3 regions of the Shewanella sp. 10N.286.52.B9 genome follow, and region 1 is predicted to be linked to each of the others. Evidence: predicted binding sites of a transcription regulator. Region 1 holds the regulator's gene; each other region holds the start of a gene.

Region 1 (5,070 bases):
ATCGCCAGAGTCATTACCCCAAGCATTACGCTCATAAGTGACTACTGCAGCAATTTCAGTTGCCGTTAGCTGCTTGGCAAACGCTTGCATCGCAGTGCCAGGCTTACCATTAACGACAATATCGATATGGCCAGACACTGGGCCTTTAATCATTGGACTGCCAATTAGGGAAGGGAAGACGCCAGGTAAACCAGCACCATTAGGTTGGTGGCAAGCCGCGCAGCGACCCATGTAGATTTGTTCGCCTTGGGCCATTAACTCGTCATAGCTAAGGGTTTGGCTCAGTGAGGCTTGTGCAGCGGCTTTAGCATCAGCAGCAAATTGCTTTTGGTCGATTAGCCATTGGTCAAAGTCTGCTTCAGAAACGGCTTCAACAACAATAGGCATAAAGCCATGATCTTTACCGCATAGTTCGGCACATTGGCCTCGATAAGTACCTATTTTATCGATTTTAGTCCAAGCTTCATTGATGAAACCAGGATTTGCATCTTTTTTAACGGCAAATGCTGGTACCCACCAAGAGTGGATAACGTCATCCGAGGTCATTAAAAAACGTACTTTACGATTTATTGGTAAAACCAGCGGCTTATCGACCTCTAAAAGATAGGTGTCGGTTTTATCTGCGGTGCCAGTAATTTGGTCTGCTGGGGTAGATAATAAACTGAAAAACTCGACATCTTCATTGAAATAGCTGTAATGCCATTTCCATTGAGAGCCCGTCACTTTGACTGTCAGTTCAGCATCGCTGGGATCTTCCATAGCAATCAGCGTTTTTGTTGCTGGGATTGCCATGCCAATTAGGATTAGAAATGGCAATACTGTCCAAGCTATTTCAACCTTGGTACTGTCATGAAAGTCGGCTGCAACTGCACCCTTAGATTTTCTGTGATAGATCATGGAATAAATCATGATCCCAAAGACCACGACACCAATGGCGCAACAGATATACAAAATAATCATATGCAGGTCGTAAACCTGGCCACTGATCTCTGTTACACCTTGAGTCATGTTTAAGGGCATCTCTGCCGCTGTGAGTGGGGTTGCAAGCAACGCCACCATTAATCCGTACAACAATCGCTTCACAAGACTACTCCTCTGCTAATTGCGAATTGCAATTACAAAGAAAAGCCACACAGTAATACTCTGCTCTATGCAAACTTTTCATACCCGAAAAAGTTTGATCATTTCAAAGTACACGGTGGCTTTGAGCTTGAAAACTCAATTATGTTATTACGTTACGGTGCCACACTTGTACCTAATACTGAACTTATCAATTATATTTGACGCTTTACATTCAAGGCTTTCTATACCGCACGGTACCAGCTCAATCTTTTAATAGCGTTTGTATCTTTTTGACATTTATTCTCGGCAGTACGATAAATTGTTACTACCTTGTTAACTACATTACTTGGAGATTAAATATTGATCAAGATCACTTTATCATCTAATTTGCTGAAAAAAGTGCAAAAAAAAGCCCCTCAGCGTAGTGAAGGGCTTTTTTAGTCATATTTTACTAGTGAAACGAGGTAAGGTTTACCCGAGTCGGTACTGCTAAAGTTTGCGTTAATGGGTCGCCTTCAGGTAAGTGAGTATTTACATCTTCAATGATAAGCCCTTGGGCTAAGGCATTTTTGGCAACCAATTGAATGCGGCGATTGTCGCGGGCATCTAATGGTGGTGTCCAAGTAATTACTGCACTTGAAGTACCGTTAGTGAGCGCTTTTTCCATCGCCCACAGGGTTTCGACTTCATCTTTGGTGTGAACTAACAATACTCTGTCCATACGAACATTGGCATTAGCAAGAATTTGCTTATAACCGATATGCGGCGGATTAATCAGTACAATCCAACGGCCTTGCTGACTTAAAATGGCTAACTGACTGCATAATTGAGTCAATTCAGTTAAGCCTTGGTTTTGGGTGCGCTTGGTTTCAATCCCTTGTTTAGTGGGTAAGGGATCAGATGCCATATCTACCCATAATCCAGGGTGACGCGGTGCATTGCCTATTAATGTGTTCATAACCAACCTCCATTACGAATAACGCCAACAGCAAGCCCTTCAATCGTTAGGTTTTGGCAACTTAAATCAACTTTAATCGGCTCATATTCTGCATTTTCAGCATGTAAATAAATAATATTGCCTTTCTTTTCAAATCTTTTCACGGTTACATCGTCTTCAAGACGTGCCACTACAACTTGACCATTGGTGGCAGTTTGCATTTTATGCACTGCTAATAAGTCGCCCTCTAAAATACCAATGTCTTTCATACTGTCGCCACGAACGCGTAGTAAGAAATTAGCATTGGGCTTAAACATTTCTGGGTCAACTTGGAAATACTGTTCAACATGCTCTTGAGCAAGGATAGGTTCACCTGCAGCAACTTGGCCGATAAGTGGTAAGCCTGCTTCAACTTCCTCCTCCACCTGCACCATGCGGATCCCGCGAGAGGTACCAGGAATAATTTCAATACAGCCTTTTTTTGCCAGTGCTTTTAAGTGTTCTTCAGCGGCATTGGCGCTTTTGAAGCCTAATCGAGTTGCAATTTCTGCACGAGTTGGCGGCATACCTGTTTCGGCGATATTACATTTAATTAGCTCTAATATTTCAGCTTGGCGTGGCGTTAAAGGTCTCATATTGATTCCTGTTTTTTTATACAGTGACTGTCATTATATACAGTATCGGTGGTCGCGCAAGTATTAACCAAATTAATTTAACTATTATCATCTAATTCTTGTTGGCTATATATGGGGGCACGGTTAAGTATATGTAATTTAATTATTTAGTTAATGAAGGTAAGTCAGCTTTTTAAACCGATGAAATTGGCTATTTCTCACATCGTTTGTTTAAACAGTATATTTATACAGTAGTGTTGATTGAAAATAGGTTGGTTGTTATTCGGATATGGCTATTTTTACTGAACAAATATTCTCTGTATAGACCCTTGTTAGTGAAACTGAACCATTATCTGGTATTCTATGGCCAATTAATTGATGTTGAATATGCGAACACTCATGTTAAAACCTGACTCAATCATAGCAAAATCATTACGTTGGATTCAAAAACTGATGGTGCACACGGTTGTTGTGCCTGAAGATCCCTTTGCCGATCTGAACTTAGACCCAGATAAACCAGTGGTCTATGTGATGAAGACAGAATCACTCAGTGATATTGCGGCATTAAATGAAGTGACCGCCAAATATGGCTTACCGAGCCCTTATGAGCGACTAGACGTTGATGGCTTAAATACCCCTAGAATTGTGTGTATTGAAGGTCGTAAGCCTCTATTTGGCAAGCGTTTAAGTGGCGAAAAATTTGTTGATAACTTCACCAGCTTATTAGCCTTACATAAAAAAAATGATCAACTTGATATTCAATTGGTGCCAGTGAGTCTGTATTGGGGACGTATCCCTGGTAAAGAAGATGACACCATGACCGCAGCCGTATTTGAGCGTGAAAACCCGACCTGGTTACGTAAATGGTTGATGATTTTGTTCTTAGGTCGCCATAGCTTTATTCAATTTTCAAATGCTATGTCGCTACGTTATATGGCTGATGAACACGGCACAGATGTCAGTATTGCGCATAAACTTATCCGTGTGGCGCGAGTGCACTTTAGACGCCAACGTAAAGTGATGACAGGCCCACAACTGCCAAATCGTCAGGCAATGTTCAACTCATTATTAAAGTCTGATGCCATTGCTCAAGCGATAAAAGAAGAAGCGCTTAATAAAAAAATTCCTGAAGACAAAGCCCGCGAAAAAGCTATTCAGTATTTAGATGAAATTGCAGCGGATTACTCAGACAGCTTAGTGCGTATTGCTGAGCGCTTTCTTACTTGGTTGTGGAATAAGTTATACAGCGGTATTAGCATTAAAAGCGCTGAAAAAGTGCGTAAGCTGCATCATGATGGTCATGAAATTGTCTATGTGCCTTGCCATCGTAGCCACATGGATTACCTACTGCTGTCGTATATTTTGTATTACCAAGGCATGGTGCCGCCGCATATTGCCGCCGGTATTAATTTAAACTTTTGGCCAGCAGGCCCTATGTTCCGCCGTGGTGGTGCTTTCTTTATTCGTCGTAGCTTTAACGGTAATAAACTTTATACCGCAGTGTTTCGTGAGTATTTAGATCAGTTATTTGCTAAAGGCTATTCGGTTGAATACTTCACCGAAGGTGGTCGTTCTCGTACCGGTCGTTTATTAGCGCCTAAGACCGGCATGTTAGCGATGACAGTTAACTGTGTACTGCGGGGCATTGAACGCCCAGTAACCTTAGTGCCAGTTTATCTTGGTTATGATCATGTGATGGAAGTGTCCACCTATCATAAAGAGTTAAGCGGTAAGAAAAAGCAAAAAGAATCAGTGTGGCAGGTCTTTGGTGCGCTGCGTAAATTAGGCAACTTTGGCCAAGGTTACGTTAACTTTGGCGAGCCAATCAATGTGCAGCAATTTTTAAATCAACAATCGCCAAATTGGCGTGAAGAAATTGCTCAAGATCCGGATCAAAAGCCATCATGGTTAACGCCAGCAGTAAATGTATTGGCCAATAAAGTGATGACTAACATCAATGGCGCCGCCGCAGCGAGTTCGGTGACATTAGCAAGTATGGCGCTGCTGGCTTCAGAGCAAAACGCCCTGCAGCGCAGTGAGCTTGAAACCCAGCTAGACCTCTACCTGAAAATCTTAAAGGATGTTCCTTATACTGAGTATGCGTCGGTGGCTGAGGGCTCAGCTCATGACCTAGTTGAGCAATGTTTGTCGCTGAATAAATTTACCTCAACCACAGATGCCATCGGCGAAATTATCGCAATTGAAGATAGCTCAGTGATTGCGATGAGCTATTATCGCAATAACATAATTCATCTAATGGCAGTGCCTTCATTAATCGCCAGTTGCTTGGTGCAATATGAAGAATTTAGCCGAGAAAAAATCCAGCAAATTGTTAATGATTTTTACCCATTATTGAAAGCTGAGCTGTTTATGGGCATTGAAGATTTAAGTGCCTATGTGGATCAAGTGCTTGATTTGTTTGTTGAACAAAAGCTAATTTCCGGTAGCGATCACTTT
Region 2 (5,070 bases), on a different contig from region 1:
TCGGCGAGAATAATTTCTTTTTAACAACTTTTGGTGATTCAATTTGTGTCATTGTTTTTTTCCAAGCGATCCCAAAGTAAACGAGTATCTAATACCTTTGCTGCTAACTGAGTCAGTAAAATGACTAACGCAAATGCGGTTGCTGCAGGTGCGGGTTTAGCATCAAGTAATTGCCCCATATTAACGACGGCGACAGTTAACGCAATAACAAATAAATCCAGCATCGACCATCTGCCAATCCATTCAATAATATGAAAGCCTATCATGAGTTTCTTTTTAGAAACTGGCAGATTAAAGCTAATAGCGATTAAGTAAATCGCTAAGCCTATAATTTTTAGCCAAGGCACCAATATACTGGCAGTAAAGACAATAATGGCAATAGGGATCATGTCAGAGTGAACCAAATGCACAATACCAGTAAATATGGTGTCATAGGTGACTTTTCCCTGATTGGTGAGCACAGTGATTGGGTAGATATTAGCTGGGATCAGCAAAATGGCTGCGGTAATCAATAACGCCCAACTTTGCTGTAAACTGGCATGATTACGTGTTTGGATTTTAGAATCACAGCGACTACAACGGTCACGACTGATGTTATTGATTTTTCGACAAACAGTGCATAAACAAAAACCGATTTGTATTCCTTGCCGCGCAGGAGTGTTAGCGCTCATAAGCCATTCCCCACATATGTTCTAAATTATATTCCCGTTGTAAAAATAAGATAACTAAAAACAGCATACAAAAACAGAAGGTGCCCATGCCTAAATAAATATCTGAGAAGTCAGACAAGTTAAACGCAGCTACTAAAAATGAAATGACGTAAATTTCAAGCATAGTAAGTTGCGATAAGGTCGCATGGTTTTTAAGCAGTGCGCGATATGTCTTTTGCCAAAAACAGGAGTGCAATTTAAGTTTTACTATGGTGACTTGTAATAAAATCGATAAAATTAATAATCCCGGGGCAATGACCGCTGCCGCCATCACAGCGATGCCAACTATCCAATAACCTTGCAGCCACACCGTCACAGCCGTTTCAAAAACTGTTGTTGTTCGCACACTGCCTAAAAAGTTGATTTCTATGATGGGTAAAAAGTTAGCCGGAATATAAAATAATAATGCCGCGATACACAAGGCAAGCATGCCATTGATTGAGCAGTAAGGAACGTCATAAAGTGCCGTATGGCAGCGAGGGCATAACGCGCGAACATTAGACGGTAAGGCGCGCTTTTGAACGGCTAAGTCACAGGAGCGGCATAATATAATGGTGTTCGGGTCAAGACTTTTCGGCATAAATAAAGGAAAACCGTCCATGTAGTGAAATATTAATGAGCAATAAAATAATAAAAAACGCTTTGTTTTGATTAAAAACACAGTGGAAATATTATTTATCAAGTTACAATAAAACCTAATAATACCAGAATAATCAGAATACTTGCATCAGAAGTTAGTTCTATGACACTCTATGCACTGTATATAAAAACAGTAAGAGGTTAATCATGGCTGTAATAACAAAGTTTGTCGTGGTAAGAGAAGGGGTTGAGAAGATGACGTTTACATCTAAGAAAGAAGCTGACGCCTACGACAAAATGCTCGACATTGCGGATAACTTAGTGCCTTTTATTTCTGGCGCTGAGCTGGAAATAGAGGAAAATAGTGTCGAAAAACTTGCTTTTTATCTTGCATCTAACAAGGATGAACTTGCAAATTTATTAAAAGGGATCGTAAAGCCTAAAGCGGCTACACCCAAAACAGCAAACAAAAAAGCCACTAAAAAAGCGGCTGCAGAATAATAAAAACCTCACTTAGGATGGAAAATGAAAGCTGAGTTTTATGACACATTAAACCGCCAAGTACTGGCATTAATGACCGGTGAAGACGACCTTATTGCAGGAATGGCAAACTTTTCAGCGTTATTAAATGACAACTTAGATGATATAAATTGGGTTGGCTTCTATATTAAGCGTGAAGAACAACTCGTTCTTGGTCCGTTTCAAGGAAAAGTTGCTTGTACACGTATTGTGATCGGTAAAGGTGTATGCGGCACAGCAGCGGCAAATGATGAAACACAATTAGTGGCAGATGTGCATCAATTTGCAGGACATATTGCCTGTGATGCTGCCAGTAATTCTGAAATTGTAGTCCCTGTTCGCCAAGGCAATGACGTAGTTGCGGTATTAGATATTGATAGCCCATCATTGAATCGTTTTGATACAGACGATAGAAAAGGCTTAGAAATGCTAGTAAAAAGCTTTGAATCTTGCCTATTTGCTTAATTAGCGACCAAATATAGCAAATTGCGGGTCGCAATCGCTGCCATGAGCTTTATAATACCGAACAGCGCGCATTGCTATGGATAAAATTTATTTACTGTAAAATTACAGCTAAGTGAGTTAATTTGTTAAAGCATGTTTCAATTGCTTTAGCAATCGAATAAGAAGTGCTAATTTGAACGTTAAGCAAGATCTGTTTAACGAAAGATAAACGACTGTACTCGCAAAGAAAGCTGAGACTCAGTCCCTTTTATAACGTGGAAGTAAAAATGGAATCAACAGACAAGTTGACCGACACCAACGCAGTTTTAGCGTATTTATATGAAACATTTCCTTTATGCTTTATTGCAGAAGGTGAAACTAAGCCATTAAAAATTGGGTTGTTTCAAGATTTAGCTGCTAGGTTGGCTGATGATTCTAAAGTAAGTAAAACACAATTACGTGTAGCACTTAGACGTTATACAAGCAGCTGGCGCTACTTGAAAGGCGTTAAAGCGGGTGTTCAACGTATCGATCTTGACGGTCAAGATTGTGGCGAATTGGAGCAAGAACATATTGACCACGCTCAACAAACGTTGAAAGAAGGTCAAGAAAAAGCCAAAGCTAAGCGTCAAGCTGTAGCGGCTAAAGCGGCCCCTAAAAAGCCAGCAAGAAAACCTGCAGCTAAAGCGCCGGTTAAAAAAGACCGTCCAGCTAAGCCTGCAAAACCTGCCGCACCTAAAATTAATTATGTTGCTGCTAAATTTGACGAGCTTAAGCAAAAACAACGTGTTAGTGTCAAGTTAGGGCAAAACCCTGTACCTGGTGTTATCACTGACATCAAGAAAGAAGATATCCATGTACAGCTTGATACTGGATTAATCGTAAAAGTTCGTGCAGAGCATATTTTATTATCGTGATCATTTAAGGAGTAACTTGTTGATGCGAAAACTCACTTTGGCTGCGTCGATTGCCACTTTATTTGTCGGTTTTTCGGCTTGGGCAATAACACCAACGATTCAAATCAACGAGTTACCTAAACTTGAGCAAGAGCCTCAACACAAGGTTGCGAGTAAAAGGGTAACGAATTTATTTACTCGTTCTCACTATCATCGCTTTGAACTTGATGATGCTTTTTCTGAGTTGATTTACGAAAGATATTTGCAACAACTTGATTTTCGTCGCAATGTTCTAACTCAAGCTGATGTTGATACTTTTAAACAGTATCAGCATTCGTTTGACGATATGGTCAAATCTGGCAATATCGAACCCGCCTTTGATATGTACTCCTTAGTGCAAAAACGTCGTTATGAACGTTTTGCTTATGCGCTTACTTTACTTGATAAAGAATTCGACTTTACCGAAGCCGGCGATGCTTACGAGTTTGATCGTGAAGAAGCTGCTTGGCCAAAAGATGAAGCTGAGCTCAATGAGCTATGGCGTCAACGAGTTAAATATGACGCACTGAATCTAAAACTTGCTGGTAAAGATTGGAAAGAAACCGTCGAAGTATTAGGCAAGCGCTATAACAATGCCATCAAGCGTTTAAGTCAAACACAAAGCGAGGATGTATTCCAAGGTGTGATGAATGCCTTTGCTCGCACGGTAGAGCCTCATACCAGTTACTTGTCTCCTCGTAATGCAGAACGTTTCCAAATGGAAATGAACTTAAGCCTTGAAGGTATTGGCGCTGTACTGCAAATGGATGATGACTATACTATTATTAAAAGTTTAGTTGCTGGTGGCCCCGCTGCTACCAGTGAAAAATTATCACCTGAAGATAAAATTATTGGCGTAGGCCAAAAAGACGGTGAAATTGTTGATGTTATCGGTTGGCGATTAGACGATGTTGTAGAGTTAATTAAAGGCCCAAAAGGCAGTGAAGTTAACTTACAAATTTTACCTAAAAAAGGTGGCGCCAATGCAAAAGCATTTGAAGTGACCATTATCCGCGACAAAATTCGTTTAGAAGATCGCGCAGCAACATCAAAAGTGATTGAGCCAACAGAAGGCGACTATGCCAACCGTAAAGTCGGTGTGATTCAAATTCCTGGTTTTTACATGAACTTGTCAGTTGATGTAGAAAAAGAATTGGTTAAATTAAAAGAGCAAAACGTTGAAGGCGTTATCATTGATTTACGTCGCAATGGCGGCGGAGCCTTAACAGAAGCCACATTATTAACCGGTTTGTTTATTGATATGGGCCCAGTGGTTCAGATTCGTGATGCCAACGGCCGAGTTACTCAAAACCGCGATAATGATGGCAAGAGCGCATATGATGGCCCATTAACTGTCATGGTTGATCGTTATAGTGCATCAGCGTCTGAAATTTTTGCAGCGGCATTGCAAGATTACGATAGAGCCTTAATTGTTGGTGAAGCTAGTTTTGGTAAAGGTACAGTGCAGCAGCACAAAAGCCTTGGCAGAATTTATGACATGTACGACAAACCAATTGGTCACGTGCAATACACCATTGCTAAGTTTTATCGCATAAATGGTGGCAGTACCCAACTTAAAGGTGTGACACCCGATATTATGTTCCCAAGTGCATTAGAGCCGGGTGAATATGGTGAATCTGAAGAGAAGAATGCACTGCCATGGGACAAGGTGCCTGTCGCGCAATACGGCACCTTAGGCAATATCAAGCCAGAGCTAATTACTAAGCTTGATGAAAAGCATCAGCAACGTATTAAAGCAGACGTTGAATTTGGCTATATCTTTGAAGATATCGCTGAATTTAAGAAGCATCATGATGATAAAACCATTTCATTAGTTGAAAGTGAGCGAATCGCTTCCCGTGAAGATGATGATAAGCGCTTAC
Region 3 (5,070 bases), on a different contig from region 1:
AATTCATCTTGTAGGCCAAAAAGATGAAAATATCACCCTGCGCTGTGAAGTAATTGATACCGGTATTGGTATTGATGAAAGTCAGCAAGAATATCTGTTCCAGGCCTTTGGCCAAGCAGACTCGTCTATTTCACGCCGCTTTGGTGGTACCGGCTTGGGCTTAGTGATCACCAAACGTTTGATTAACCAAATGGGCGGCCAAATTGGCTTTACCTCAATTCCAAATCAAGGCTCAACATTTTGGTTCATGCTGCCATTGGAATTAAGCCAGTTTCATATTGGTGAAGTGCTGCATTTGGACTCTTTACGTAATAAAACCCTGTTGTTATTTGAATCAAGAGAGCTAAGCCGCGATATGCTCAATCGCCGCTTTGAAGCGTGGGGGCTACATTTAACCACTGTTGGCCAAATTAGCCATTTAGAGTCAACGCTTTCATCAAGCAAAGTGCATTACGATTATATTCTGCTTAACTGCCATGGCTTTAGTGATAAAGAGCAGTTATTAAGCTGTTTAAGCATGGCGAGGGAAAAGACCTCATGTTTAGTCTTGCTTCATGATTGCATCGAGCAGCAAAAAATATTAAACCAAGCATTGAGGCCTAATAGCGATATTTTACTCAGTATGCCAGTGAGTGACTACGAGTTGGCTAACCACTTAATTCATCCACCCACTCAAACAGCGCTATTAACCGAGTCACTACCCGCGACTGTGTATGAGCGCAAGAATTTGAGCGTACTTGCTGTTGATGACAACCTTGCTAACTTAAAGCTAATCGATACCCTACTGAAAGAGTTGGTGGTTAATGTCATCTCTGTCAATAACGGTGATGAAGCCGTGAGCTATGCCCAAAAACAAGCCTTCGATGTTATCTTTATGGACATTCAAATGCCCGGCACTGATGGGGTTACAGCAACCAAACTTATCCGCCAAGACTCACTTAACCGCAATACACCTATTATTGCGGTAACAGCCCACGCTATCGCTGAAGAGCGAGAATTAATTTTAGGTAGCGGCATGGACGGTTATCTGCCAAAACCCATTGATGAAGCGGCATTAAAAGGGGTGATTGATCGCTGGATAAATAAACCTAAATTTACCCACTTTGATATGCATACCCTTAATTGGGAGCTGTGCTTAGCACAAACCAATCAAAAACCGGATTTAGCATTAGAGATGCTGCAAATGTTGGTGGACTCACTGCCTGAAAGTGTCAGCAACATAGAAACGGCATTAAAAAGCAGCAATAGTTCGCTTATGCTGGAAACCGTGCATAAACTTCATGGAGCGAGTTGTTATTGTGGGGTGCCCAACACCCAAAAACTTTGCCAAGAATTAGAGTCTGCGTTAAAGCACAAAACCAACATCGAAGACTTAGAACCTGAAATACTTGAGTTACTTGACGAGCTAACTAAGGTAGAATCAGCAGTAAATCAAGTGATATCACAGTTATCAGCGGATGTTCCCTATGAGCAATAAACCCGGTTTTTTTAAGCGTTTAAAAGCGCTGTCATTACCTCAAAAGCAACTTTTTGCGACCGCGCTATGTCAGCGCATGCTGCCCAATTACGCCCTTTTCTCCGAAGTGTGTGAGTTTGGCGAGCCTAAAGTATTAAGCACAGTATTGGATTTACTTTGGCAATCACAATACGATAAAAAGCTTAAGTTTAATTACGATATTCACTTACAGCGTTTAGATGAAAATACCCCTGAGCCTGCAGATTTTGAAGCCTACGGTGTTTATCCTGCAATGGATGCTGCTGTAGCGTTATCGACTTTACTCGGTGGCATACAAGCTAAAATCGAAGAAGATATTACCAACGTCAGTAAATTATCATCAAGTACAGTGGCCAACTATATTGAAGCCATTAGCATTGAAGAACTTGAAGACGTCATGAATGAAGATGTTGTAGAAGAGTTCGTATTTAACCATCCTGTAATGCAAGAAGAGAAGCACTTACAAGGAATGTTATTAGATGTGATTGAAGAAACAACAAAAATCACACCTGAATTCATTAAGGAATTACGCAAAGAAATCATTGATGCTGGCGTGTCTAATATCGGCATCAGTCTGCAGCAATGATACTTTTAAAGTAGCAATAGCACTCTTTAATAAGGGCCTGTCATCATGCCCTTATTAAAGATACCGCTAACAGATAGCTTTATACTCTAATGCCAACCTGATGGGCAACATTTACATCCTCCTTGTCGTATCAGATCTATGCAGTTTTTCTTATCTTAGTTTAATTTAAAAACTTAACTTATTTGAATAACTTAGATTCATCTCATACCTTACCTTTATCTAATATCTTATTGGCGCCATTAAAGTAAGATATCCAACGCCCACATTATTGATATGTCATTCAAGGTCCTAAAAAGGAATCAAGCTTGCCTAGTATCCTAACCCCACTTATAGCTATTTTTGGCATCATGGTTATTGGCTTTAGTGTCCAGAAACTTAAATTACTCCCCCAAGATAGTGACTCGGCGCTAAATAAATACGTCTACTATATCGCCTTCCCTGCTATTTTATTTATTGCACTGGCCGAAACTGACATTAACGATATTCTGCAATGGGGATTTATATTCGCCTTTGGCCTCGCTATGGCGGGCACATATTGTATTACAGTGATCATCTCAACCCTTGCAGACAATAAACAGCCCGCGCTAGCTGCAATTAGAGGCCTAAACACCAGTTTTGGTAATACCGCCTTTATTGGGATCCCTTTAATGATGAACTTGTATCCTGATAACAATCAAGCCATCGCCACCGCAGCCATTGCCAGTCTACTGTCCATTATCATGTTCGCATTTGCACTGGTGAGCATGGAACTTGCGGTGAATAAAACCCAACAACGTCATCCTATTATGATTATGCTCAACGCATTAATCACCAACCCCATCGTTATTGGTTGCGCCCTAGGGGTATTGGTATCAGCGCTCAAAATAAACCTACCTGACAGTATCAGCATGATGTTTCGGTTAATCGGAAACACCTCTAGCCCCTGCGCCTTATTTGCCATTGGCATGGTGTTAGCTAAAGCCATGCATCGCGGCGCAAAAGCTGGGCCTAAAAAACATAATATCGCCCTTGAAATGAGCTTGCTGAATAGTTTAAAACTCATTGTCCAGCCGTTATTTGCCTATGTTTTATTAAGCTATTTTAAGGTGGAGTCTGAGCTAGTTTTTATGGGCGTCATTCTGGCGGCACTGCCGACAGCAGCAAGTGTTTACTTACTGGCACAGCGTTACCAAATCTATACCTTATCAAGTGCCAAGTGCACATTGATCAGCACTACAGCCACCTTTATTAGTTTGCCCATTATTGAAAAAATCTTAAGCGCCTTGGTTTAATCCTCGTATAAAAAATCAGCACCATTTTTTATACAGTACTTTACTGTATATAAAAACAGTGTAAACTGTATGCAGATACAGTGGTTTGATGGTTATTCACACAAGGATTGATTATGCTGTGCCAATTAAGCATTAATAATTTCGCAATTGTACGTTTTCTAGAACTCGACTTTAAAGCTGGCATGACCAGCATTACTGGTGAGACCGGTGCTGGTAAATCCATTGCTATTGATGCCCTGGGCTTATGCCTTGGTAATCGCTCAGATGCCAATAGCGTTAGACCAGGTGCAACCAAAGCCGAAGTGAGTGCCCGCTTTAGCTTAGATGATGTGCCATTTGCTAAGCGCTGGCTAGAGGACAATGACCTTGATGTCGAAGACGAATGTATCTTAAGAAGAACAATTAATGCCGATGGCCGCTCACGTGCCTATATAAATGGTAATCCAGTTCCGTTAGCCCAGCTTAAATCTCTAGGGCAATTATTTGTCGGTATTCACGGCCAACACGCACATCATGCAATGTTAAAAAGCGAGCATCAACTGACCCTTCTTGATAGCTACGCCAACCATAAATTATTGCTTGATGGGGTAAGCAAAAGCTATCAACGCTGTAAGTTAATCGAAAATGAACTGAAACAATTACAACAAAATCAGCAAGAGCGTATAGCCAGAAAACAGCTAGTGCAATATCAAGTTGAAGAGCTTGATGAGTTTGATCTTAAAGCCGGTGAATTTATTGAGATTGAGCAAGAGCATAAACGCCTTGCTAACGGCACAGAGTTAATTGATACCTGCCAATCCAGCCTGCAATTACTGTGTGATGACGATGAAGCCAATATTGAATCTTTACTTAATCGGGTCGTGGGCTTAGCTGAGAACCTAACTGAGTTTGACCCACAACTAAGTAATATTGCTCAAATGCTCAATGAAGCGTTAATTCAAGTGCAGGAAAGCAGCAGCGAAGTTCAGGACTATTTAAGCCGAATAGAACTCGATCCTGAACACTTTGCTTACCTTGAGCAGCGCATTTCAAAGGCGATGCAATTATCAAGAAAACACCATGTGAGCTCTGAGCAACTGTTTGAGCATCACCAAGCTTTAAAAGCTGAACTTAGCGAGCTTAATAACGATGCCACAAGGCTTGATGAAATTCAGCAGCAAGTAGATGAAAGCAAAAGAGCTTACGTAATTAGCGCCCAAAAACTCAGCCATAGCCGTAACCGCTATGCTAAAGAGCTTAATAAGTTAGTCACCCAATCGATTCAAGAGTTAAATATGCCCAAAGGCAGATTCTGCATTGAGGTGAATTTTAACCCAGAACTACAATCAGTTTCTGGTTGTGATCAAGTTGAATTCTTGGTTACCACCAACCCCGGTCAACCGATGCAGCCCATTGCCAAAGTAGCTTCTGGTGGCGAATTGTCACGTATTGGGCTTGGTATTCAGGTTATCACCGCTAAAAAGGTATCAACACCAACCTTGATATTCGATGAAGTGGATGTAGGTATTTCAGGACCTACTGCAGCAGTTGTGGGAAGAATGCTACGCAGCTTAGGTCAATCAACTCAGGTGCTCTGTGTGACGCATTTACCGCAAGTTGCAGGTAATGGTCACCAACATATGCTAGTGAATAAATTCACCAAAAGTGGCGGCACTGAGACGAATATGAAGTCATTGGATAAACAAGAGCGAGTCAATGAGCTAGCAAGACTACTCGCG

Evidence for each region. The regulator LexA, encoded in region 1, represses DNA repair genes until DNA is damaged. The targets are predictions, from matches to a motif close to TACTGTATNNNNATACAGTA.
Region 2: a site for LexA is predicted at 1,466-1,485, ahead of BCU91_RS14630 (YebG family protein). Genes of this name have one in related genera too.
Region 3: a site for LexA is predicted at 3,416-3,435, ahead of recN (DNA repair protein RecN). Genes of this name have one in related genera too.

What each region holds. Positions count from the first base shown of each region.
Region 1 is NZ_MCTY01000198.1:32,816-37,885, forward strand. It holds gene coxB (cytochrome c oxidase subunit II) at 1-1,083, opposite strand, end outside; gene BCU91_RS15625 (SulA-like leucine-rich domain-containing protein) at 1,514-2,020, opposite strand; gene lexA (transcriptional repressor LexA) at 2,017-2,634, opposite strand; gene plsB (glycerol-3-phosphate 1-O-acyltransferase PlsB) at 3,013-5,070, shown strand, end outside.
Region 2 is NZ_MCTY01000194.1:26,216-31,285, forward strand. It holds gene BCU91_RS14615 (MlaD family protein) at 1-52, opposite strand, end outside; gene BCU91_RS14620 (paraquat-inducible protein A) at 39-671, opposite strand; gene BCU91_RS14625 (paraquat-inducible protein A) at 661-1,290, opposite strand; gene BCU91_RS14630 (YebG family protein) at 1,497-1,790, shown strand; gene BCU91_RS14635 (GAF domain-containing protein) at 1,815-2,273, shown strand; gene proQ (RNA chaperone ProQ) at 2,540-3,169, shown strand; gene prc (carboxy terminal-processing peptidase) at 3,192-5,070, shown strand, end outside.
Region 3 is NZ_MCTY01000212.1:19,209-24,278, forward strand. It holds gene barA (two-component sensor histidine kinase BarA) at 1-1,477, shown strand, start outside; gene BCU91_RS17570 (YjaG family protein) at 1,467-2,081, shown strand; gene BCU91_RS17575 (AEC family transporter) at 2,387-3,352, shown strand; gene recN (DNA repair protein RecN) at 3,466-5,070, shown strand, end outside.